3 regions of the Brooklawnia propionicigenes genome follow, and region 2 is predicted to be linked to each of the others. Evidence: predicted binding sites of a transcription regulator. Region 2 holds the regulator's gene; each other region holds the start of a gene.
What was found. The regulator LexA, encoded in region 2, represses DNA repair genes until DNA is damaged. The targets are predictions, from matches to a motif close to TCGAACANNTGTTCGA.

Region 1 (7,717 bases), 260 kb from region 2:
CGGCATGCTCACCGGTCCCAACCTCGAACTGCTCGGGGCAGTCTGTGCCCGCACCGCCGGTAGGGTCGTCGCCAGTGGTGGCATCTCGTCGCTGCATGACCTGAAGATGCTCTCGGGCCTGGTCCCGATCGGTGTCGAGGGCGCGATCATCGGCACGGCGCTGTACGTGGGCAACTTCACGCTGACCGAGGCCTTGGCCGTGGTGCGCGATCCCGTGATGAGCTGAGCGGCGGCCGACGATGCGCGAGCAACAACTCTCCTGGGAACAAGCCATCGTCGAAGGAAGTCTCGAGTGGGCGTTCCTCAGGCGTGAGGATCTGGGCGAGGTGGCCGAACTGTGCGCTGCCATCGAGTACTTCGACGATCCGACCCAGCATCGTGAACTGAGCGGGCTGACCGACGACTTCGATCGTCCATGGGCGTACCCGACCAACCATGCGGTGGTCGGACGCGATCGCGGTGGCACGATCGTCGCCTACGGCTGGAACCACATCACCCCCCCGGACGATCCGTTGCCGCACGCCTGGATGGAGATCGGAGTGCATCCGGCCTGGCGGCATCACAAGATCGGCTACAAGCTCGTCGGCTGGCTGATCGACAGGGCGCGAGCCTGGTACCTGCACCTGCGCGAGAGCAGGCCCGAACTCGGCCCGCTGTGGGTGGGCTGTGCGACCGACGAGGGATCGCGGGTGTCCACCGATCTGGAGGAGAACGGCCTTCTCAAGCCGCAACGCTGGTTCTTCGATGCCCACCGCAGTCTCACCGATGAGCCGCTGCCGCTGGTGGTGCCGCCGCCCGGTATCGAACTGCGGACCTTCGAGCGAGCCTGGTCCGAGAAGGTGCGCACGGCTCACAACATCGCCTTCGGCACCAGGCACGGCGCGCACGACGTGCCGCAGGCGGCCTGGGAGGCGTCGCTGGAGCGTCCCGACTCACGTCCGGACTGGTCATGGATCGCGGTGTGCACCGATGATCCGGGCGCCGGGGTGGTGGGCTACGCCGTGAACTGCGAGATCATCGAGCGCCAGAGCGGGTGGCGGGAGGGCTGGACCGAGAGGATCGGCGTGATCCCCGACTACCAGCGGCAGGGCTTGGCACGCGCGCTGCTGGCCGCGTCCATGCACACCTTTGCCGACCATGGCTGCACACTGGCCGGTATCGGCATCGACACGGACAACCTGCCGGAGACCGAATCGTTGTTTGCCGGGATGGGCTACCGCCTCGAAGACCGAGTGGTCCTCTTTGGAGCCACCTTCGAGGACTGAGTAAGCTAGGGAAGGTTCGTCGCTGTACGTAGGGGGATAGTCCGATATGTCAGGCCATTCGAAGTGGGCAACCACGAAGCACAAGAAGGCTGCTATTGATGCCAAGCGTGGCAAGCTGTTTGCCAAGCTCATCAAGAACATCGAGGTTGCGGCCCGGATCGGCGGTGGAGATCTCGCCGGCAACCCGACCCTTTACGACGCGGTTCAGAAGGCCAAGAAGAACTCGGTGCCCAATGACAACATCGACCGCGCCGTCAAGCGCGGCGCCGGTGAGGGTGCGGACGCGGTCAACTACGAGTCGATCATGTACGAGGCCTACGGCCCGGCGGGAGTCGCGATCCTCATCGAGTGCCTGACCGACAATCGCAACCGTTCGATCTCGGATGTTCGCGTGGCCGTCACCCGTAACGGCGGCACCATCGCCGACGGCGGGTCGGTGCAGCGGCTGTTCACCCGCAAGGGCGTGGTGACCGTGGCGAAGGAGCAGCAGGTGGACACCGACTCCCGCAAGTCGCAGACCCGCACCATCACCGAGGACGAGCTGCTGGAGGCCACGATCGAGGCCAACGCCGAGGACATCAGCGATGAAGGCGATGCCTTCGAATTGATCAGCGACCCGAACGATCTGGTTGCGGTGCGCAAGGCCGTGCAGGCTGCCGGCATCGACTACGACTCGGCCGAAGTCCAGTTCGTGGCCAGCTTCGACCAGGTGGTGGATTCGGTCGATGATGCGCAGAAGCTGTTCCGCATCGTCGACGCCCTGGAAGACCTCGACGACGTACAGACCGTGTTCACCAACGCCGACCTCACGCCTGAGGTCGAGGCCGCGCTGGACAGCGAGGACTGAGCTTCTCACCAGTGTCCGATGACAGTGCCCGGCGCGCCTGAGCCGGGCACTGTCTTTTTTCCCTAGAATCCGAACGTGTGTTCGCAATTCGATGGGTGGTGGCATGCGGATTCTCGGAATTGATCCGGGTCTGACCAGATGCGGAGTCGGCATCATCGAGGCCGTGTCGGTACGCGCCCCCCAGCTGATCGATGCCGGTGTCGTGCGCACCTCACCGGCGATGGATCATGCTCACCGGCTGCTCGCCATCGAAGAAGGCCTGGAAGCCTGGATCGTGGCGAACCGGCCCGACACCGTCGCCGTCGAACGTGTCTTCGCCCAGCACAATGTCATCACGGTCACCGGCACCGCTCAAGCCGCCGGAATCGCGATGCTGATCGCGGCACGACACGGGATACCGGTCGCGCTGCACACCCCGACCGAGGTGAAAGCCGCGATCACCGGTTCCGGGAGCGCCGACAAGGCCCAGGTCGCGGCGATGGTCGTCCGGATCCTGAAGCTGGACGAGGCCCCGAAGCCCGCCGATGCCGCCGACGCGGTCGCCTTGGCGTTGTGCCAACTGTGGCGAGGTGGCTCGGTCAATCGCTATGCGGCCGCCGTGCAGGAACACGCGGCCAGAAGAGGAAGACGATGATTTCCCAGCTCCGCGGAACCACCGTGGCCCTCGGCCCGAACTGGGCGGTGGTCGACGTCGGTGGCGTCGGATTCAAGGTGTCCTGCACACCGGCGACCGCGGCCGGTCTGCGGTTGGGCACCGAGTGCACCTTGGCGACCACGCTGATCGTCCGCGAGGATGCATTGACCCTGTTCGGATTCGCCGACACGCACGAGCGCGCGGCTTTCGAGTTGCTGCAGCTGGCGTCCGGGGTGGGTCCCAAACTCGCGCTCGCGGTGATCTCGGTGCTCAGCCCGGCCGAGGTGGTGACCGCCATCCAGAACGACCGGGTGACGACCTTGATCAGGGTCCCCGGCATCGGCCGCAAGGGTGCCGAGAAGATCATCGTCGAACTGCGCGACCGGGTCGGGGCGTTGGCCGCCGATCTCGACACTGCTGCCCAATCCGGCGAACAGATCAGTTCGGAGTTGTGGCGCGAGCAGGTCTCCTCCGGTCTGCAGGGTCTCGGCTGGTCGTCGAAGGATGCCGATGCCGCCGTGGAGAAGATCGCTCCGCTGGTGGCCGACAATCCGCAGATCTCGCTGGGTAGGCTGATGAAGGCAGCACTGCAAACGCTGGCCCGAGCCTGAGGAGCCCCGCACTGTGACCCATTCCCCGGTTGACCCTTGGCCGGCGCCCGACGAGATCGCCAGCGAGAGCGCACTGCGTCCCTCGGCGTTGGACGATTTCGAGGGTCAACCGCGTGTCGTCGACCAGCTCAGCCTGGTGCTGCAGGCCGCCCGACACCGGGGGAGTACTCCCGATCATGTACTCCTGTCGGGCCCGCCCGGGCTGGGCAAGACCACCCTGGCGATGATCATCGCCAACGAGATGGGGGTGCCGCTGCACATCACCTCGGGACCGGCCATCCAGCACGCCGGTGATCTGGCCGCCATCTTGTCGGGGCTTACCGAGGGCGAAGTACTCTTCCTGGACGAAATCCATCGGATGAGCCGGCCCGCCGAAGAACTGCTCTACCTGGCGATGGAGGACTTCCGGGTCGACGTCGTCGTCGGCAAGGGCCCCGGCGCGACCGCCATCCCGATCGAGATCCCCCCGTTCACGCTGGTGGGGGCGACGACCAGGGCAGGGCTGCTGCCCGGGCCCCTGCGGGATCGCTTCGGATTCACCGCCCAACTCGACTACTACGATTCCGTCGATCTGGAACGGATCGCCCGCCGCTCGGCCGGCAAGCTGGGGATCACCTTGGATGCCGAGTCCGCCGCGGAGATCGCCCGCCGTTCCCGTGGCACGCCACGCATCGCCAACCGCCTGTTGCGCCGGGTTCGCGACTATGCGCAGGTGCACAATGCGGGCGTGGTCACCGCGGAACTGGCCCGCGACGCGCTGGAACTCTACGAGGTGGACCCGCTCGGACTGGACCGGCTCGACCGCGCGGTCCTGGACGCGATCTGCCGCAGATTCGGCGGCGGCCCGGTGGGCCTGTCGACCCTTGCCATCAGCGTCGCCGAGGAGACCGAGACGATCGAGGAGGTCGCCGAACCGTTCCTGGTGCGGCTCGGCTTCATGATGCGGACCCCGCGCGGACGCATTGCCACCCCGGCGGGCTGGGCTCACCTGGGAATGGTTCCCCCCACCCAGGAACCGGCCGGTGGTCAGCCGGATCTGTTCAGCTGATGGCCCGCACCCGCGGTGCACAGCAGAATGCGGCATGGTCGGATGTGGTGATCACAGCACGACTCGGTAAGATCGCTACGTTGCGTGCCTGTGCGTGCGCACTCTTGCACGTCCAGGCAACTGCCTGGTTGCCGACTAAGTGAGGTTGTCTTACATGGAAATCCTGCTCATCATGGCCGTATTTATCGGCCTGATGTACTTCATGATGGTCGTTCCGCAGAAGAAGCGGGCGGAGCAACAGCGCAAGATGCTCGATTCGCTGGAGCCCGGCTCCCGGGTACTGCTCAACTCCGGCATCTTCGGCACCATCCGGGCCCGAGGCGAACAGCAGTTGGTCATCGAACTGGCTCCCGGTGTAGAGGTGACCGTGCTCAAGCAGACTGTCGTGCGCACAGCCAACCCGGACGAGGAAGAGTTCGAATACGCCGAGGATCAGATCGCCGCGGCCCCGGTCGACAGCTTCGTGGCCGACAGCCTGGAGCAGGCGCCGGCCACCCCAGTTGAGGGTGAGCTGACCACCGGCGAGGACGCCCCCGCCGACGCCGCGCAGACCGAGCCCGCCGAACAGCCGTCGGATACCATCTACCAGCCCGGCGACAACGCCATTTACCAGCCCGGTTCGAACGAGGTCAGCGCCACCGACGACGCCGGCGAGCGTCCGCAGGAACGCTGACAGGAGCGCGCCTCAGTGGCATCATCTTCACAATCCACAAGTACATTCAGGCCTGAACGCACGCTGATCGGTTTCGCGATCGTCGTCGCAATGCTGTTCGCCCTGATGGCGTTGACCGGAACGTGGACCCCGCGGCTGGGTCTGGACCTGCGCGGTGGCACGACGATCACGCTGACTGCCCGCACCAGTGATGGCAGCACCGTGCCCCGGGAGAACCTGGAGACCGCGCGCAACATCATCCAGAACCGCGTCGATTCCCTCGGTGTCGGCGAGTCGTCGGTGACGATTCAGGGCAACGACAAGATCGAGGTTGCCGTTCCGAATGTGAGCAGCGACGAACTCGTCGAGCTGGTCGGTACCACCGCCAAGCTGGCATTCCGTCCGGTCATCGGGGTACAGCAGGTCCCGCAGACCGACACCTCCACTGCCGAACCGACGAGCGAGGCGACACCCTCGGGAGAGGCGAGCGCGGAGGCAACATCGTCGCCGACTGCCGGTGAGCAGACCCCCGCCGAAGCCAGTGCCGAGCCGACGTCCGCACCGGCCAGCACGGCCGAGCGACGCCCGGTCCCGAATCTGCCGACCGAGCCGCCGGCCCCGGCGACCCCGCGTCCGACCGCTCCGGGCGACCAGGAGCTGACCCTGGACCAGCAGCTGGGCTACACCCCGACTCAGCAGGACGCCGAGGACTTCGCCGCCTTCCAGTGCGGCGACGAGTTCCCCGACGTCGTCGATCAGCCCCTGATCGCCTGCGACCAGACCGGCAGCTACAAGTACTTCCTCGGACCGGTCATCCTCAGCGGTGAACATGTCACTGATGCGACCGCCGGCATCCCGCAGGGCGAGGTCGCCTGGATCGTCTCGCTGACCTTTGACGACGAGGGCTCCGCGATCTTCGCCGATGCCACCGAGGCCCTGGCGCAGAAATCGCAGCCCCAGAATCAGTTCGCGATCGTGCTCGACCGCGAGGTGATCTCGGCGCCCAGCGTGAGCGAACGGATCACCGGCGGCAAGGCCAGCATCTCCGGCACGGGCATCACCGAGAGCACCGCCAAGGCGCTGGCCACCACGCTGCGCTACGGCTCGCTGCCGGTCGACCTGGAGACCAGCTCGGTCGACACGGTGTCCCCGGTGCTGGGCGGCAACCAGATGACCGCCGGCATCATCGCCGGCATCGTCGGCCTGGCCCTGGTCATCGCCTACAGCCTCCTCTACTACCGCGGCCTGACGATCGTGGTGGCGGGTTCGTTGCTGGCGGCGGCCGCGGTCACGTATGCGGTGATGGTACTGCTCGGATCGGCGGTCGGCTTCGCGCTGAACCTGCCCGGCATCGCCGGCGCCATCGTGGCGATCGGTGTGACCGCCGACTCGTTCGTCGTCTACTTCGAACGAATACGAGACGAGATCCGCGACGGTCACAGCCTGCACCACTCGATCCAGTCGGGCTGGCACAAGGCCCGAGGCACCATCTTGATGGCCGACGGCGTGCAGCTGCTGGCCGCCGTGGTGCTGTACTTCCTGGCCATCGGCAGCGTCAAGGGCTTCGCCTTCACCCTGGGCGTCACGACCGCGATCGATCTGCTGCTGGTGATCTTCTTCACTCATCCGCTGATGACCTTGCTGGGCCGGACGACGTTCTTCGGCGAGGGCCACAAGAACTCCGGTCTGGATCCCCAGCACCTGGGCGTCAGCCGGGCCTCCCTGCTGGGACGGCGTGGCACCGCCCGCAAACGCACCAAGCCCGACGCGTCTGCTGCCCGCAAGCCCGGCACGAGCAAGAAAGCCGAGGAGGCCAGCCATGAGTGACACCAAGCTCGCTCCGTCCGCCCCGAAGACGACCTTCGCCCACCGGCTGTACACCGGCGACTTCCAGTTCGACTTCATGGCACATCGCCGGCGCTGGTACACCATCAGCGCCGTGCTGCTGCTGATCTCGGTGCTGGCGGTCTCGGTGCGCGGCTTGAACCTGGGTATCGACTTCGTCGGTGGCTCGGTCTTCCAGGCGCCCGTCCAGGTCACCGAGTCGACGGTCGACGATTTCGGGCAGGCGGTCTCCGCGACAGGGGTGGCCGATCTCGACACGCAGGTCAACACCGTCGGTGACTCCACCGTGCGTATCCAGACCCGCAGCCTGGAGAACGACGAGGTGGTCACGGTACGCGAGGCGATCGCCGAGCAGGCCGGTGTGGCCTCCGACGACGTCGCCTACTCGCTGATCGGACCGTCGTGGGGCAAACAGATCACCCAGCAGGCACTGGTCGCGCTGGTCGTCTTCCTGGTGCTGGTCGGCGTGCTGATCTGGCTGTACTTCCGGGAATGGAAGATGTCGGCCTCGGCTCTGATAGCGCTGCTGCACGACCTGGTGGTGACGGTCGGGCTGTATGCGTTGGCCGGGTTCACCGTGACTCCGGCGACGGTGATCGCGGTGCTGACGATTCTGGGCTACTCGCTGTATGACACGGTGGTCGTTTTCGACATGGTGCGTGAGCAGACCCGCGATCTGAAGAATCAGCCGCGCAGCTACACCCAGGCCGCCAATGCGGCCGTCAATCAGGTGCTCGTCCGGTCGATCAACACCACCATCATCGCCGTGCTGCCGGTGCTGGCGATCCTGATCGCCGGTCTGGTGGTACTGGGCG
Region 2 (7,717 bases):
GCCGCGCCCCACCACCTGGTCGCCGACGCCCCGATCCGCAATCTGCGCCGCACCCGGGGCGGCGATGCCTGGCAGGCCGCCCAGCAGCCGCGTCCCTCGGGGATCGGTCTCGGACTGCCCACCATCCAGGTCCGCTGAGGTGGTCGCTCAGCTGCCCCTGATCGTCCTGATCGGGCCCACCGCGAGCGGGAAGTCGTCGCTGGCGATCCGTCTGGCCACGCTGCTGGCCGGTCGGGGACAACCGGCCGAGATCGTGAACGCCGATTCGATGCTGGTCTACCGCGGCATGAACATCGGCACCGCCAAGCCGACCGCGGCAGAACTGGCAGCCGTGCGGCATCATCTGGTCGACATCATGGATATCACCGAGGCAGCCTCGGTGGCCGAGTTCCAGTCGATGGCCCGCGCCGCCATCGACCGGCTGCGTGGCCAGGGCGTCGTGCCGATCCTGGTGGGCGGCAGCAGCCTGTATATCCGCGCGATCGTCGACCGGTTCGATTTTCCGGGCACCGACCCGGTCGTCCGCCAGAAATGGCAGGACGAGCTCGACCGCATCGGCGCGCCCGCGCTGCACCAGGTGCTCGCCGAGCGCCACCCGAGTGCCGCCGAGAGCATCCTGCCCGGCAACGGCCGGCGCATCGTGCGGGCTCTCGAAGTGATCGAACTCACCGGCGACTTCAATCCCCAGCTGCCCGAGCCCGTTTACGCGCTGGACGAGGTTCACCAGTTCGGTCTGCATCCCGACCGGGCCGAGATGGACGCCCGGATCGCCGCCAGGGTCGACCAGATGTGGGCTGACGGGTTGGTCGACGAAGTGCGCGACTTGGCCGCACGGGGGCTGCGTGAAGGCCTGACGGCCTCGCGCGGGCTCGGCTATCAGCAGGTGCTGGCATATCTCGGCGGCGAACTCAGCGAAGCCGAGGCCCGGCAGGCCACGATCGACGGCACCCGCCGGTTCGCGCGCAAGCAACTCGGCTGGTTCGCACGCGACCCCCGCATCACCTGGCTGAGTGCGGCCGATCCGCACGCAGATGAGACGATTGCCGGACATCTCGGCCTGCCAGCCGGTAAGTGACAGACTGGTCGCGTGCAGACGCTGAGCTTTGCCAAGGGGCATGCCACCCACAATGACTTCGTGATTCTGGTCGACCGCGAAGCCATGACGCCGCTGTCTGCCGACACCGTCCGATGGCTGTGCGACCGGCGTGGCGGCATCGGCGCCGACGGCGTGTTGCGCGCCGTGCGCAGCGAGTTGATTCCCGAATGGCAGGGCAAGCCCGACCTGTGGTTCATGGACTACCGCAATGCGGATGGCTCGATCGCCGAGATGTGCGGCAACGGCCTGCGGTTGTTCGTCCGCTATCTGCTCGATCAGGGCCTGGTGGACGCCGAACCCGTCGAGATCGCCACCCGGGCAGGCCTGCGCAAGGCCTGGGCCTGCCTGGACGGACGCATCAAGGTCAGCATGGGCCGGGTGCGCGTCGCTGAGCAGCCGACCTGGATCGAATCGAATGGCCGCCGCTACGACGCCACCACGGTCGATGTGGGCAACCCGCACGCAGGGGTCCGACTGGACGACGTCGAGCAACTCCGCGCACTCGATCTGAGCGTCGCGCCGACGTTCGACCAGGCGGTGTATCCGGCCGGTGTCAATGTCGAATTCGTCGTGCCGGTCGCCGAGAACGCCTTGCAGATGCGGGTCTTCGAACGGGGAGTGGGGGAGACCCAATCGTGCGGTACCGGCGTGGTCGCCTCCGCGGCGGCCCAGCTGCATTCCCTGGGCCGGCAGACCGGCTCCCTGACGGTCACCGTGCCCGGCGGCGCCCTCAAGGTCGACGTCGATGATGACCAGGCTTACCTGACGGGCCCGGCCGTGGTTGTTGCGCAGGGCAGGGTCACCCTGCCCAAACAGTGAGCCATGGCTCATGCCGGGCCCGCTGGCCACTGCGCATAAGCTTGTTTGACGATGACAGACGATGCCCTGAACCACGAAGAGACCTGGGATACCGACGACGAGCACACCGATCCGGACGAGCTTTTCGATGATGACGACTGGGACGACGAAGCCGACGACGGCGAACTCGATCTAGCCCAGCGCCATTCGCTGCGGCGGGTGGCCGGCTTGTCGACCGAACTGGAAGACGTCAGCGAGGTCGAGTACCGCCAGCTACGGCTGGAACGGGTCGTGCTGGTCAGTGTCTGGACCACGGGCACGCAGCAGGACGTCGACAACGCCATGTTCGAACTGAAGGCGCTGGCCGAGACGGCCGGTTCGCAGGTGCTGGAAGGGCTGGTGCAGCGCCGGCAGAAGCCCGATCCGGCCACCTATGTCGGGCGCGGCAAGGTCGACGAAGTACGAGAAGTGGTGCAGGCGACCGGAGCCGACACGGTGATCTGCGACGGCGAATTGAGCCCAGCTCAATTGCGCACCCTGGAAGACCGGATCGGCGTCAAGGTTGTCGACCGGACGGCACTGATTCTCGACATCTTTGCCCAGCATGCCAAGAGCGTGGAGGGCAAGGCGCAGGTCGAACTCGCGCAACTCAACTACCTCAAGCAGCGGCTGCGCGGCTGGGGCGGCAATCTGAGCCGCCAGGTGGGCGGCCGGGCCTCCGGCGGCGCGGGGATCGGTGGACGCGGACCCGGTGAGACGAAGATTGAGACCGACCGACGGCGGATCAACCATCGCATCTCGGTGCTGCGCGGCAAGCTGCGCGAGATGGAAGGTACGCGTGCCATCAAGCGCGCCGACCGGCAACGGCACCGCGTCCCTTCGGTGGCGATCGTCGGTTACACCAATGCCGGCAAGTCGTCGCTGCTGAACCGGCTCACCCATGCCGGCGTGCTGGTCGAGGATGCGTTGTTCGCGACCCTGGATCCGACCACCCGCCGCACGACGACTGCCGATGGCCGGGTCTACACCCTCACCGACACGGTCGGCTTCGTCCGCCATCTCCCCACCGATCTGGTGGAAGCCTTCCGCTCGACCCTGGAAGAGACCGTGGACGCCGACCTGCTGGTGCACGTCGTCGACGGTTCCGACGCCGACCCGCTCGGCCAGATCGACGCGGTGCGGACCGTCTTGGCCGAGATCGGCGCGTCGGATCGTCCCGAGCAGCTGGTCATCAACAAGATCGACCAGGCCGATCCCGACGTGCTCGCGGTCGTGATGCGCCGATATCCCGAAGCGATCGCGGTGTCGGCCCGAACGGGCGAGGGCATCGAGACGCTCCGCGAGACGATCGAGCGGCGGTTGCCGGTACCGCAGACCGAGATCACCGCGCTGGTGCCGTGGGACCGGGGCGATCTGGTTGACCGGGTGCACCGGGAGGCGGATGTGTTCAGTCTCGAGCATGAGCCCGGCGGCACGCTGATCACGGCGCGGGTGCATCCCGATCTGGCGGCCCAACTGAACCCGTACGCCCAGGCCAACAGGCAGCCGCAGTGAGCGATTTGCCTGGCCAAGCCTCCCAGGCGCTGGCTGCGGCGGTCGCTGCTCTCGGAGGCACCTCGCGTCCGGGACAGCAGACGATGAGCGATCAGGTGGCGGCGAGCCTGGACGAGGGGGTTCACCTGCTCGTCCAGGCCGGTACCGGCACCGGAAAGTCGCTCGGCTACCTCATCCCGGCGATGATCTGGGCAGTGGGATCGAAACAGACCGCGCTGGTGGCCACGGCCACCTTGGCGTTGCAGGCTCAGCTGGCCCACAAAGACATTCCGATCGCCGCGCGTGCGGTCGCCTCGGTCGTGGGTCGCGAACCGCGCACGCAGATCCTCAAGGGACGTTCGAACTACATCTGCCTGCTGCGGGTACGCGATCAGACGGGTGGCGAACAGGATTCGCTGCTCGGCGGCGCCGAGCTCGTCGAGGCGGTGCGCGATTCGGGATCCGATGCCACCTCCAGTCTGGGAGCCGAGGTCATCGCGCTCCGCGAATGGGCTGATGACCAGGCCAAGGACGGCGGACTTGCCGACCGGGACGACGCACCGAGCCATTCCCCGCGGGCCTGGGCGCAGGTCTCGGTGCCGGTACGCGAATGCCTGGGGGCCAACGTCTGCCCCTACGGCGCAGAGTGCTTCGTCGAGGAGGCGCGAGCCAGGGCCAGGCAGGCCGACCTGGTGGTCACCAACCACGCGCTGCTGGCCATCAACGCCATGCACGGCGGCACGGCGCTGCCCGAGTACGGTCCGGTCATCATCGATGAGGCGCACGAACTGGTCAACCGGGTCACCGGTGCGGCGAGCAGCGAACTGTCGGCGCAGCAGATCGGACGGGTCTCCAAGCGGGCGAGCGCTTGGCTGGACGATGACCTGGCCACAGAATTGCTGGAGGTCGCCGACACCTTCGCTGATGCACTGGCCGAGGTGGCGCCTGGGCGCATCACGGAGCCGGGTTCGCTCGCGGTCGAGGCCGCCGCGTTGGTGCGCGAGGTCAGCCGCCGGGCGGTTTCGGCGCTGGCGACGGGGTCGGGGCAGAGCTCCGATCCGGAGCAGCGGCAACAGGCGGCGTCGGCGATGAAAGAGATCTTCGAGATCGCCGAGCGCATGGCCAGACTCGACGAGCACGATGTGGTCTGGCTGAGCGCGCACGATCGCTTCGGCCGTCAGCTCAACGTTGCGCCGCTGTCGGTTGCGGGGCTGATGCGCGAGAACGTTCTGGAAGAACATCCGACGATCCTGACGTCGGCGACGTTGACGGTCGGTGGTGCATTCGAGTCGATGGCCGGGAGCGTCGGGCTGCGCCGTGCGGACCGTATCGCGGCCGATACCGAGGCCGGCGACGCCGGGCAGTGGCGTGCCATCGATGTCGGATCTCCTTTCGACTACGCCAAACAGGGCATCTTGTATGTGGCGACCGGGCTGCGCAACCCCGGCCGCGATGGTATCGGCGCCGACGCGCTGGCGGAACTGGCTGAGCTCATCTGGGCCGCGGATGGCCGCACGCTCGGCCTGTTCGCCTCGCAGCGGTCTGCCGAAGCAGCCGCAGAGCACCTGCGCGGCGCACTCCCGGGGCTGAACGTGATGTGCCAGGGCGAGGCGAATCTCAGTGAGCTCACCCGCACCTTCATTGCCGAAGAGGATTCCGTGCTGCTGGGCACGATGTCGCTGTGGCAGGGCATTGATGTGCCGGGGGACACCTGCCGGCTGGTGGTGATCGACAAGATCCCGTTCCCGCGGCCCGATGATCCGCTGATGCAGGCCCGACAACAAGCTGTCGCTCAGGCCGGCGGCAACGGCTTCATGCAGGTGGCCGCGAGTCATGCGGCCCTGCTGCTGGCCCAGGGTGCCGGACGCCTGATCCGTTCGACGAGCGACCGGGGCGTGGTGGCGGTCCTCGACCCGCGGCTGATCAAGGCCCGCTACAGCGGCTTCCTGCGAGCCTCGTTGCCGCCGTTTTGGACCACCACCGACGCCGAGGTGGCAATCCAGGCATTGCAGCGTTTGGGGACCAGCTAGCGGTCCGGCTCAGATCCGCCGCAGAACCGCGACAACCTTGCCGAGAATCGCGGCGTCGTTACCGTCGATCGGCTGGTAGGCCGGATTGTGCGGCATCAGCCAGACCTGGCCCGGCACACGGCGCAACGTCTTCACGGTGGCCTCCCCGTCGAGCAACGCCGCTACGATGTCGCCATTGTCCGCAGTGGGCTGCTGACGGACGACCACATAGTCGCCATCGCAGATTGCTGCGTCCACCATCGAGTCTCCGCGCACCTTGAGTGAGAACAAGGTCCCCTGTCCGACGAGCTCGCGTGGCAGCGGCAACACCTGCTCCACCTGTTCGTCAGCGAGAATCGGCACGCCGGCGGCGATGCTGCCGAGCACCGGCACAGCGACGGCGTTCGGTGACCGGTCACCCGAATCGGTGGCGTCGTCTTGGCCGAGCGGCTCGGCCTCGGGTTCTGTTGGGGAGGCCGTCCGGGTCGGAAGAATGACCTCGAGGGCCCGCGGACGATTCGGGTCGCGTCGCAGGAAACCCTTGGCCTCCAGGGCCTTCAGCTGATGAGAAACGCTGGAGGAACTGGCCAGGCCGACAGCCTCGCCCACTTCGCGGATGCTGGGTGGGTAGCCGCGAGACGACACGGTTTCCTGGATGAACTCCAGGATGCGGCGCTGACGGGCGGTCAGCCCCAGTTCGTCCTCGGAGCTGTCGGGTAGTTCGGCGACGTTGTCCAAGCCCAGATCGCGGGCGATGTCTTCGTTGGATGGCCGGCCGGCACGGCGAGGGGTGGCGGGTGGACGCCTCACTGTGATCATGAGACAACGCTAGATCATCCGGGGGCGTCATTCAAACATCTGTTCGAGCGTGTCGCCAATGGATGCGATCGGCGAACCACGGACCACAGATGCGGCGGGAATCGTCCGAATGGTTTTGTCAGTGGGCCCTGCTTGCATGGTTCTCAGACGGCAAGAAACAAGCGAATCGAACACTTGAACGATCGCGGACGGCTCGCTAGGCTGTGCATCGAACACACGTTCGATCCTGTTAGCTGCGGCGGATGGCCGGGCGGATGGAGGAAGCAAGATGAGCGTCCTGGTGGAAAGTCAGATCGATGTCCGGCGCGTCGCGGGCTCACCCGTACGGTCGAGGCGCGCCCTGCTCGACGGCGACCGGCGGCCCTGTGCACAGATGCGCTTCGTGCCCACTCGGGCGGCCGGTCCCCGGCAACCGGCATCGCCGCTTCCGGGGGCCTACTACCAGGTGGTGGCCTCGGCCGCGGCCGCTTCGCCCGCATCGACACGATCAGTCGTTGGCCGCGAGGAGATCACGCTGACCGATCGTGGCCTGGTGGTGATGATGATCGGTTTCACCCTGGCTGTGCTACTCGGAGTGTGGATCGTCGTTTCGCAGTACCTCGCCCTGGCGCCGGGTCTGGCCTGAGCGCTGCGGTCACCAGCGCCAAGGGCCTCGGACAGCGAAAGCGGGACGGCTCCTCAGGGAACCGTCCCGCCCGTGTAATCGCTCAGGCGCTGGTGAATGCTCAGGCGCTGGTGATTGTGTGACTCAGTAGCCGTAGGGCTGCTGCGGCGGGCCGTAGGGGGCCGGCGGGGTCGTCGGCGACTCGTCCAGCACCACGGTGTTGAGCATCTTGTCCGCGAGGGTCTGCCGCTTGGCGTCCCACAGCGGGAAGAGCCATCCGATGTAGCAGATGATGGAGTCGACGATGTGCGCGAAGTAGCGCAGGATCGACATTCCTGGCCCGATCGGTTGACCAGTGGCCGCCGATACCAGCCGGGTCTTGGCGACCCTGCGGCCGTACGTCACCCCGGTGTTGCCGCCGACGTAGCCGACGTTGTAGACAACCCAGCCGACCCCCAGGACGAACTGGACGATGCCGCCGATCATGCTCTCATTGCCGCCCGAATTGAAGAAGGAGGAGATGATGCCGATGACGATGCCGGGCAGGACGAAGTCGATCAGGCCACCGAGTGCGCGCTTGCCCCAGGAGGCCAGTGGTGCCGCCGGGCCACCGACCGGGCCGTACAGGCTGCCCGAGTAGGTCGGCTGACCATACGAATCGGTCGGCTGGCCGTAGCCGGGTTGCTGGCCATAGGGGTCGGCCGGCTGGCCGTAGGGGTCGGCCGAAGGCGAACCGGCGCCCTGGCCGTAGCGGGGCTGTTGCTGGCCGTATGGATCTTGGCCGTAGAACGATTGCCCGCCGGACTGTTGTTGGTCGCCGCTGCCGTAGGACTGGCCACTCGATTGTCCGTAGGACGA
Region 3 (7,717 bases), 1.3 Mb from region 2:
TGATCAGATCCGAGGTTCGGGTGGGCCAACGTGGACGTGCCCACCCGAACCTCTTCTTTTGCACCACCCCGATCCCATTCGCGCAGGAGACATGATGCTTCGAGCCACAGCCGCAGATCCGGCCACAGCAGATCCGGGCCCCATCCGCCGCGGACAGCGGGGCATGGTGACCTTCGAACTCGCCGTGGGCATGCTGACTGCCTGCCTGATGGCCGGGATGCTCGGTTGGACCGTCAGCCTGGTGGCATTGCAGGCGCGCTGTTCCGACGCGGCCGGCCAGATCGTGCGGCAGTTGGCTCGCGGTGATCAGGAGGCTGCGCAGGAGGCCGAGCAGCACGTTCCGGATGGTGCGCGGGTGCAGGTCGTTGAGGCCGGCCAGCAGATCACCGTCCAGGTTGCCGTCGATGCCCGCTGGGGAGCCCTCGGGCCGATCGAGATCGAAGGACGTGCAACTGCTCCGACTGCGGGGCGGTGATCAGCATGCAGCGCCGCCGGCGAACCCAGCAGCCAGCTGAGCGGGGGAGTGGCACCATGCTAATCCTCGCCGTAGTGATCGTCCTGATGCTGGTTGCGGCCGTGGGCGCCTGGTTCTCCAGCTGGCTGGCCAGCGGCGCCCGGGCCCGCGCGGTCGCCGATGTCGTGGCAATCGCGGCCGCCCAGGCCCAACGAGACGGACGCCCCGCCTGCCCCGTTGCCGAGCAGGCCGCCGCCGCCAACGACGCGGTCCTGGCGAATTGCGAAGTCACCACAGGATGGGGCGAGTTCATCGTGGATATCGCCGTGGACGTCGAGATGCGCCCGCAGATCGCGGGAGCGCCCCAGAGCGCGCACGCCGAGTCCAGGGCCGGCGTCGTCTCCGACATCCCGTGAGGGCGGGGACGGCGCCCCCGCATCAGGTTCGCATCGCTACCGTGGTTTCGAATCTGTTCTGGTGGTCGGCTTCTTCAGTTGGTGGTACCGACACTCGGGTGGTTCCTTGTGGTGTGACTTGGTAGTGGTAGCCGTGGGGTGAGGTCCAGTGGTAGATCCCGGGTGCCGGTTGTTCCAGTGTCCATTTGCTGTGGGTCTTCGCTCGGTGGGCCTTACGGGATAGTGGCCCGAGGTTGGCGAGGCTGGTTTGTCCGGCCCGGCCGTCGATGTAGGGGATGGTGTGGTCCATGTCGCAGTGGCTGGCTTTGCGGGTGCCCCAGGGGAACACGTCGACGGGGTTGCGTTGTTCGATGGCGAACCGCATCCGGGCCGGGGTTTCGTAGCAGTCGGCTGGGCGTAGCCCGGCGGGGTCCACGATGGGCCGGACGACGACCTTTGATCCGTCCAGGAAGGCGGGTAGCTGCTCGGTGAGTAGCGGCCCCCAGTCTGCTATCCGGGCCACCCCCGACGCTGGGGATGAGGCGCCGGCGGTGAGTGCGGGATCGTCCGCAGCGATGTGGACGATCAGGGTGTGGGTGGGTAGCGCCTCCTGCCCTAACGCTTGCCGGGCCAAGATGCCGACGGCGGCGGCTCGGCGCCGGTCGAGATCGGTTCCCGGGATGGTTTCTGGTAGGGCGGGTAGGGTCGTGGCGATTTGGGTGAGGACGTGGTCGAACAAGATTCCGTCGACCGGGTTGACGACACCCCAGAAGCTGACGTGTCCGTCTTCGATTTTGGATACTCGTACCCGGCGTGACTGGCGTCGTGCTTCGGCTCGTTGCCGGGCCAGGTCGGGGTCGGCGGCGATGATCAGTCCGGGCAGTGCTTTGATGACTCGTGACCACGGCATCGTGGCGGCGGCCTGGCTGAGCTTCTGGTCGACTTCCCGCGCGGCGGCGGCGGGTAGGTGGGCGCACTCGAGGCAGATCCGGTTCGCCTGCCAGACCCGGACTTTCCCGGCGAGCACGGCTTGCCAGAGCAGGGGGTGGCGTTCTCGCAGGTCGAGGGCGTTACCGATCCGGGAGATCGCGGCTTGGGGTGAGATTCCTAGCACGGGGCCCAGTTCGAGGGCGAGGAACTCCCCGACTTGCGGGGTGCCGTCATGGCCGGGTTGTATCAACTGTTCGATTCCCGCATCGACTGCGGCGGTGTCGACCTGCCAGAGGTCGGCGGTGTGGGTGATCGTCACCAACTCGGCGACCTCGGCGGCCAGTAACTGGTCGTGGGCATGTATCAACGCGTCGAAGGCTTGTCTGCTGGTCTCCTGCCGGGCCAGGAATTCGGGGTCACAGATGGGGGTATCCATGACCCCATTGTAATCGAACACATATTCGAATACAGCAGAACAGTGAAGACTTCTCTTCGATGTTTCTTCGCAGGACTTCCGCCAGGCAGCCTTGTCCAAGCCGAAGTCGCGGCGTCCGAAGTCGCTCCGACGAAGCCGGCCAATGACATGAAGGCCCAGGCCCCGCTGTGCGGCTGCATCGGAACCCTCTGGCGATCTCATGGGATCCGACGCCGAGCAACGCCCCGCCCACTCACCCCAGCAGCACGCTGAGCAACTCGGCCGCCGACGACTTGTCGAGCATCCGGTTGCCGTTGCCGCACTTGGGTGAAACGCAACACGACGGGCAGCCGGTCTCACAGTCGCAGCTGGTCAGCCGCTCCAAAGCGGCCCGCCACCAGGCCTCGGCCACGTCGAAGCCGCGCTCGGCATATCCCGAACCACCGGGCATGCCGTCGTGCACGAAGATCGTGCACAGCTGCGTGTCGGGATGCAGCGCCGTCGACAGCCCGCCGATATCCCAGCGGTCACAGGGTGCGAACGCCGGCAGCAGACCGATCGCGGTGTGCTCGGCCGCATGCACCGCAGCCCCCAGCCGCGCCACCGAGAACGACAATCGCGCGACGACCTCGTCCGGTATCAGCCACCACATCGACTGGGTGGTCATCTGCCGCCTGGGCAACTCCAGCGGTGTCTCGTCCCACACATCCGAGGTGAGCGAATCGCGCCGCAGATAGCCGGTCACCTGGCTCGACAGCTCGACCTCGCCGCGGCAGATCACTCCGTTCCCGCATCGCCGTTGCGCCTGGGTATGCACCACCCGCACCTCGCTGGTGCCCAGCGGCTGCGTGTAATACGGCAGCTCAACCGAACGCACCAGGGCCACCGACTCGTCCGGAAGATATTGAACTACCAGCCACTGTTCGCCCTGATGCAGGTAGACGGCGCCCTCGTGAACCGTTCGGTCGGCGGCGCCGTGGTCGACGCTGCCCAGCACGCGTCCGGTGTCGGCCTCGACGATCTCGACCGGGTGATCATGCGAACCCCGCAGATCGATCTCGTCGACGGCCCGATAGTCCTTGGTCCAGAACCAGCCACTCGGCCGCGCGCGCAGCACCCCCCGCTCACTCAACGTGCCGGCCACTGACGTCATCGTCGGGCCGAACCACCGTTCGTCCGCGGGTTTCAGTGGTGCCTCCTGCGCGGCCGCTGCCAACTGCGGCCCCAGCACGTAGGGGTTCTGCGGATGCAGCACCGTCTGTTCCACCGGACGATCGAAGATGAATTCCGGATGGTCGAGCAGATGGCCGTCCAGGGGATCATCGCGGGCGATCATCACCACCAGGGCATCCCGGTCGCCGCGCCCCGCGCGTCCCGACTGCTGCCAGAACGATCCCAGGGTGCCCGGGAACCCGGCCATCACCACCGCATCCAACCCGGTGATGTCGATGCCCAACTCCAAGGCATTGGTCGCAGCCACCCCGGCAAGCTGTCCCGACCGCAGCCGGGATTCCAGCTCCCGGCGATCACCCGCCAGATAGCCCGAGCGATAGCTGGCCACCCGGCGCCCCGACCCGATGCGATCGGTGGCGCGCAAGGCGATCAGCTCCGCCTGGGTGCGGCTGGCGACGAAGGTGATCACCTGCTGGCCGTCGTCCACCAGCCTCGCCAGCAGATCGGACGCCTCACCCGGCGCGTCGGTAGCCGGACGCCACAAGACGACATCGCGTGCCGCATGCGGCGAAGCATCCTGGCAGACCTCCAGCAGCGGATCGTTCTCGCCGATCAGCAGCGCTCCCGAGCGTCCGGCGTCACTGGCCGTCGCCGAAGTCAGGACGAAGACCGGATCGGCGCCGTAGGCATGGCACAGCCGCCGCAGGCGACGCAGCACTCCCGAGACCTGCGACCCGAAGACTCCGCGATAGCGGTGTGCCTCATCGACCACCACATAGCGCAGCGACCCCAAGAACCCGGACCACTGCGAGTGATTGGGCAGCACCGATCGGTGCAGCATGTCGGGATTGCTCAGCACGAAACTCGCGTAGTCGCGCGCGAATCGTCGCTCCATGGACGACGAATCGCCATCCAGGCAGGAGACCTGCCAGCCCGACGGTCCGAGCTTGCGAGCCGCCGCCCACTGATCGTGAGCCAAGGCCTTGGTGGGGGCCAGATAGAGCGCCGTGTGGCGCGCCACGCCCAGTCTCGACCTCAGATCGCCGGTGGTGACACCCAGGCTAGCGACCTGCGCACGGACTGCGGTCGCAGCCATGATCGGCAGCAGATAGCCCAGCGACTTGCCCGACGCCGTCGCCGTGCTCACCGCCACATGCTGACCAGCCCAGGCCGCGTCGGCGGCCATCACCTGATGCAGCCACGGCCGTTCGATACCCGCACCGGTCACTGCGTCCCGAACGGAGCCGGGCAACCAGGTCGGCCACTCGGCGCACTGCCCGTCGAGGGCATCGCGATGGCGCACGCAGACCACTCGCGGATCGTGCGCCAGCCAGCCGGGAATCGCCACGGAATCAACCTTGCCACGTCCGCTCGGCCGAACCCGCCGCCGACCCGCGCTGGGACCGGCATGTAACAGTGGAAGGGTGAACATGATCGATGCACTGCGCGACGCCTTGATGTCGGCCGATTACACCGTGGACACGGTGCTCGCCCGCATCGGCGAGGCCGGGCAGGCCGGGCTGGACCGCAATTGCACGGTGCCCGCCCGCGAGGCCCTCGGCGATGACCAGACCCCGCTCGCGACCTTGATCAAGCTCTTTCCGCTCAACCTGCCGGTCTCGAGCTCGGCCGCCGAAGCGGCGCTACCGCTGGAGGCACTGATGGACGAAGGTCTGCTGGAGGTAGGCCCGGATGGCCGCATCCAGGCCCCTGTCGACGTGCGTCCCTACGGCTTCGAAACCTCCGAAGGTCAGTGGGACGGCTGGGTGGTGTCCGATCCGACACCCGGTCTCGACTACCGGACCCAACCGATCAAACCCGACTATGTGCTCGGCGTCAGTTCCGCGTCCACCACCTTGGCGCAGCTGACCATCGACAGTCAGGTCGGCAGTGCACTCGATCTGGGCACCGGCTGCGGCGTCCAGAGTCTGCACCTGTCGGCCCACGCCGACCGGATCACGGCTACCGACGTGAACCCGCGGGTGCTTAAGCTCGCCAAGATCACCGCGGAGCTCAACGAGGTCGACGTCGACCTGCGCGACGGCAGCCTCTATGACCCGGTCGCCGACGACAGGTTCGATCTGATCGTCACGAACCCGCCCTATGTGATGAGCCCTCCGAGCGGTGAGCGGCTGGCCTATCGAGAGACAGATTTCAGTGCGGACGGCCTCATTCGCAAGGTCGTCACCGGGTCGATCGATCACCTGAACGAGGGCGGAATCTGCCAGGTGCTCGCCAACTGGGCGATCACCGGCGATCAGCCCTGGGAGGATCGCCTCAGCGGCTGGGCGCCGGCGGGAGCCGACATGTGGGTGATCGAACGCGAGCGGCTCGATCCGTACGCCTATATAGAACTGTGGCTCACCGACGCCGGCCTGGCGGGTGACCCCAGCTGGTCGGCCCGCTACCGGGAATGGCTCGACTACTTCACCGAACTGGGCATCCGGGCCATCGGGATGGGCTGGATCACCATCACCAATGCGGGCCGTCAGACACCCGATATCACCATCGAATCGTGGCCACACGCGGTGCATCAGCCACTCGGCCCCGCCATCGCCGCTCGTCAACGCGATATCACGGCGGCCCGGGCCAGCGATGAGCAGCTGCTGGCCAGCAGCCTGAAGCTGCGCGAAGACATCGTCCAGGAGACTCTGGGAACCCCCGGGGCCGAGGATCCGCAGTACGTGGTGCTGCGCCAGCACACCGGCCTGAAGCGCGCGTTGCGGGTCGACACTGCACTGGGCGGGGTACTCGGAGCCTGCGATGGCAGCCTGCCCCTGGGGGTTATCATCGACGCGGTCGCGGGGCTGTTGGACGCCGATCCGCATGCGCAACGCACAATCCTGCTGCCCACCATCCGCCAGGCGCTCGCCGAGGGATATTTCGAATCCCCTGTCATCGCGTGGTAGCTTCCCGACTGTCACAGCCTGACAACAACTGACCCTGAAGGACCGCAACGTGGCCAATGCACCCCGCCGACTGGTGATCGTCGAGTCGCCCACCAAGGCGACCATGCTCACACGCTTCCTGGGATCGGGCTACGTCGTGGAGTCCAGCCGCGGCCACATCCGCGACCTGCCCACCAACGCCTCCGAGGTGCCCGCGAAGTACAAGGGCCTGCCCTGGGCCCGGCTCGGCGTCGACGTCGAGGACGATTTCGCGCCGCTGTACGTTGTCAGCGCCGACAAGAAGCCTGTCATCCGTAAACTCAAAGAGCTGCTCAAGGACGTCGACGAGCTCTATCTGGCAACTGATGAGGACCGCGAAGGGGAGGCCATCGCCTGGCATCTGCTCGCGGAACTGAAGCCCAAGGTGCCGGTCAAGCGGATGGTCTTCCACGAGATCACCCCCGAAGCCATCGCTGCGGCCGTCGCCAACCCCCGCGAGCTCGATATCGACCTGGTGGACGCCCAGGAGACCCGACGCATCCTGGACCGGCTCTACGGCTACGAGGTCTCCCCGGTGCTGTGGAAGAAGGTCATGCCGAAGCTGTCGGCCGGACGCGTGCAGTCGGTCGCGACCCGGCTGGTCGTCGACCGCGAACGCGAGCGGATGGCATTTACCTCGGCGTCCTACTGGGATCTGCTCGCCACCTTGGATGCCGGCGCCGCCGCGACGCCTCGCAAGTTCGATGCCCGGCTCACCGGCCTGAACGACTGGAAGGTCGCTCGCGGCGCCGACTTCGATTCCGACGGCAAGCTCATCTCCGATGCCTTCGTGGTGGACGAGAAGTGCGCCGGCGACCTCGCCGAGGCGTTGAAGCAGGCCAGATTCGCGGTGGACTCGGTGGAGGCCAAGCCGTTCACCCGCCGTCCCGCCGCGCCGTTCCGCACCACGACCCTGCAGCAGGAGGCCGGACGCAAGCTCGGCTTCACGACCGACCGCACCATGCGGGTCGCCCAGGAGCTCTACGAATCGGGCTACATCACTTATATGCGTACCGATTCGGTCTCGCTGTCGGAGCAGGCCATCACGGCCGCCCGCAAGCAGGCCCGCGCGCTGTACGGCGACGATTACGTGCCGGCCTCGCCGCGGGTCTACGCGTCCAAGGTGAAGAACGCGCAGGAAGCCCACGAGGCCATCCGGCCCGCCGGCGACTCCTTCCGCACCCCCGCGCAGGCCAAGCTGGTCGGTGACCAGGCCCGGCTCTACGAACTGATCTGGCAGCGCACCGTCGCCTCCCAGATGACAGATGCGCGCGGTCAGGCGGTGTCGGTGAAGATCGCTGCCGAACTGGCGCAGCGGCTGCGGGCCGGCGCCGAAATGGCCACCGTCGACATCCATCGCGCCGTCTTCTCGGCCTCGGGACGCACGATTACCTTCCCGGGTTTCCTCAAGGCCTATGCCGAC

Region 1: the regulator LexA is predicted to act here: its motif matches at 2,182-2,197, upstream of ruvC (crossover junction endodeoxyribonuclease RuvC).
Region 3: the regulator LexA is predicted to act here: its motif matches at 2,229-2,244, upstream of QUE25_RS04465 (DUF222 domain-containing protein).

What each region holds. Positions count from the first base shown of each region.
Region 1 is NZ_AP028056.1:3,121,089-3,128,805, forward strand. Features, by position in the region: gene priA (bifunctional 1-(5-phosphoribosyl)-5-((5-phosphoribosylamino)methylideneamino)imidazole-4-carboxamide isomerase/phosphoribosylanthranilate isomerase PriA) at 1-226, shown strand, start outside; gene QUE25_RS14320 (GNAT family N-acetyltransferase) at 240-1,265, shown strand; gene QUE25_RS14325 (YebC/PmpR family DNA-binding transcriptional regulator) at 1,312-2,112, shown strand; gene ruvC (crossover junction endodeoxyribonuclease RuvC) at 2,216-2,746, shown strand; gene ruvA (Holliday junction branch migration protein RuvA) at 2,743-3,357, shown strand; gene ruvB (Holliday junction branch migration DNA helicase RuvB) at 3,371-4,405, shown strand; gene yajC (preprotein translocase subunit YajC) at 4,560-5,078, shown strand; gene secD (protein translocase subunit SecD) at 5,145-6,884, shown strand; gene secF (protein translocase subunit SecF) at 6,877-7,717, shown strand, end outside.
Region 2 is NZ_AP028056.1:2,865,677-2,873,393, forward strand. Features, by position in the region: gene miaB (tRNA (N6-isopentenyl adenosine(37)-C2)-methylthiotransferase MiaB) at 1-138, shown strand, start outside; gene miaA (tRNA (adenosine(37)-N6)-dimethylallyltransferase MiaA) at 140-1,075, shown strand; gene dapF (diaminopimelate epimerase) at 1,088-1,915, shown strand; gene hflX (GTPase HflX) at 1,967-3,448, shown strand; gene QUE25_RS13250 (ATP-dependent DNA helicase) at 3,445-5,457, shown strand; gene lexA (transcriptional repressor LexA) at 5,467-6,255, opposite strand; gene QUE25_RS13260 (hypothetical protein) at 6,524-6,880, shown strand; gene QUE25_RS13265 (RDD family protein) at 7,004-7,717, opposite strand, start outside.
Region 3 is NZ_AP028056.1:979,485-987,201, reverse strand. Features, by position in the region: gene QUE25_RS04480 (DUF4244 domain-containing protein) at 1-3, shown strand, start outside; gene QUE25_RS04475 (TadE family type IV pilus minor pilin) at 95-475, shown strand; gene QUE25_RS04470 (Rv3654c family TadE-like protein) at 481-870, shown strand; gene QUE25_RS04465 (DUF222 domain-containing protein) at 893-2,215, opposite strand; gene QUE25_RS04460 (DEAD/DEAH box helicase) at 2,448-4,715, opposite strand; gene QUE25_RS04455 (DUF7059 domain-containing protein) at 4,798-6,276, shown strand; gene topA (type I DNA topoisomerase) at 6,326-7,717, shown strand, end outside.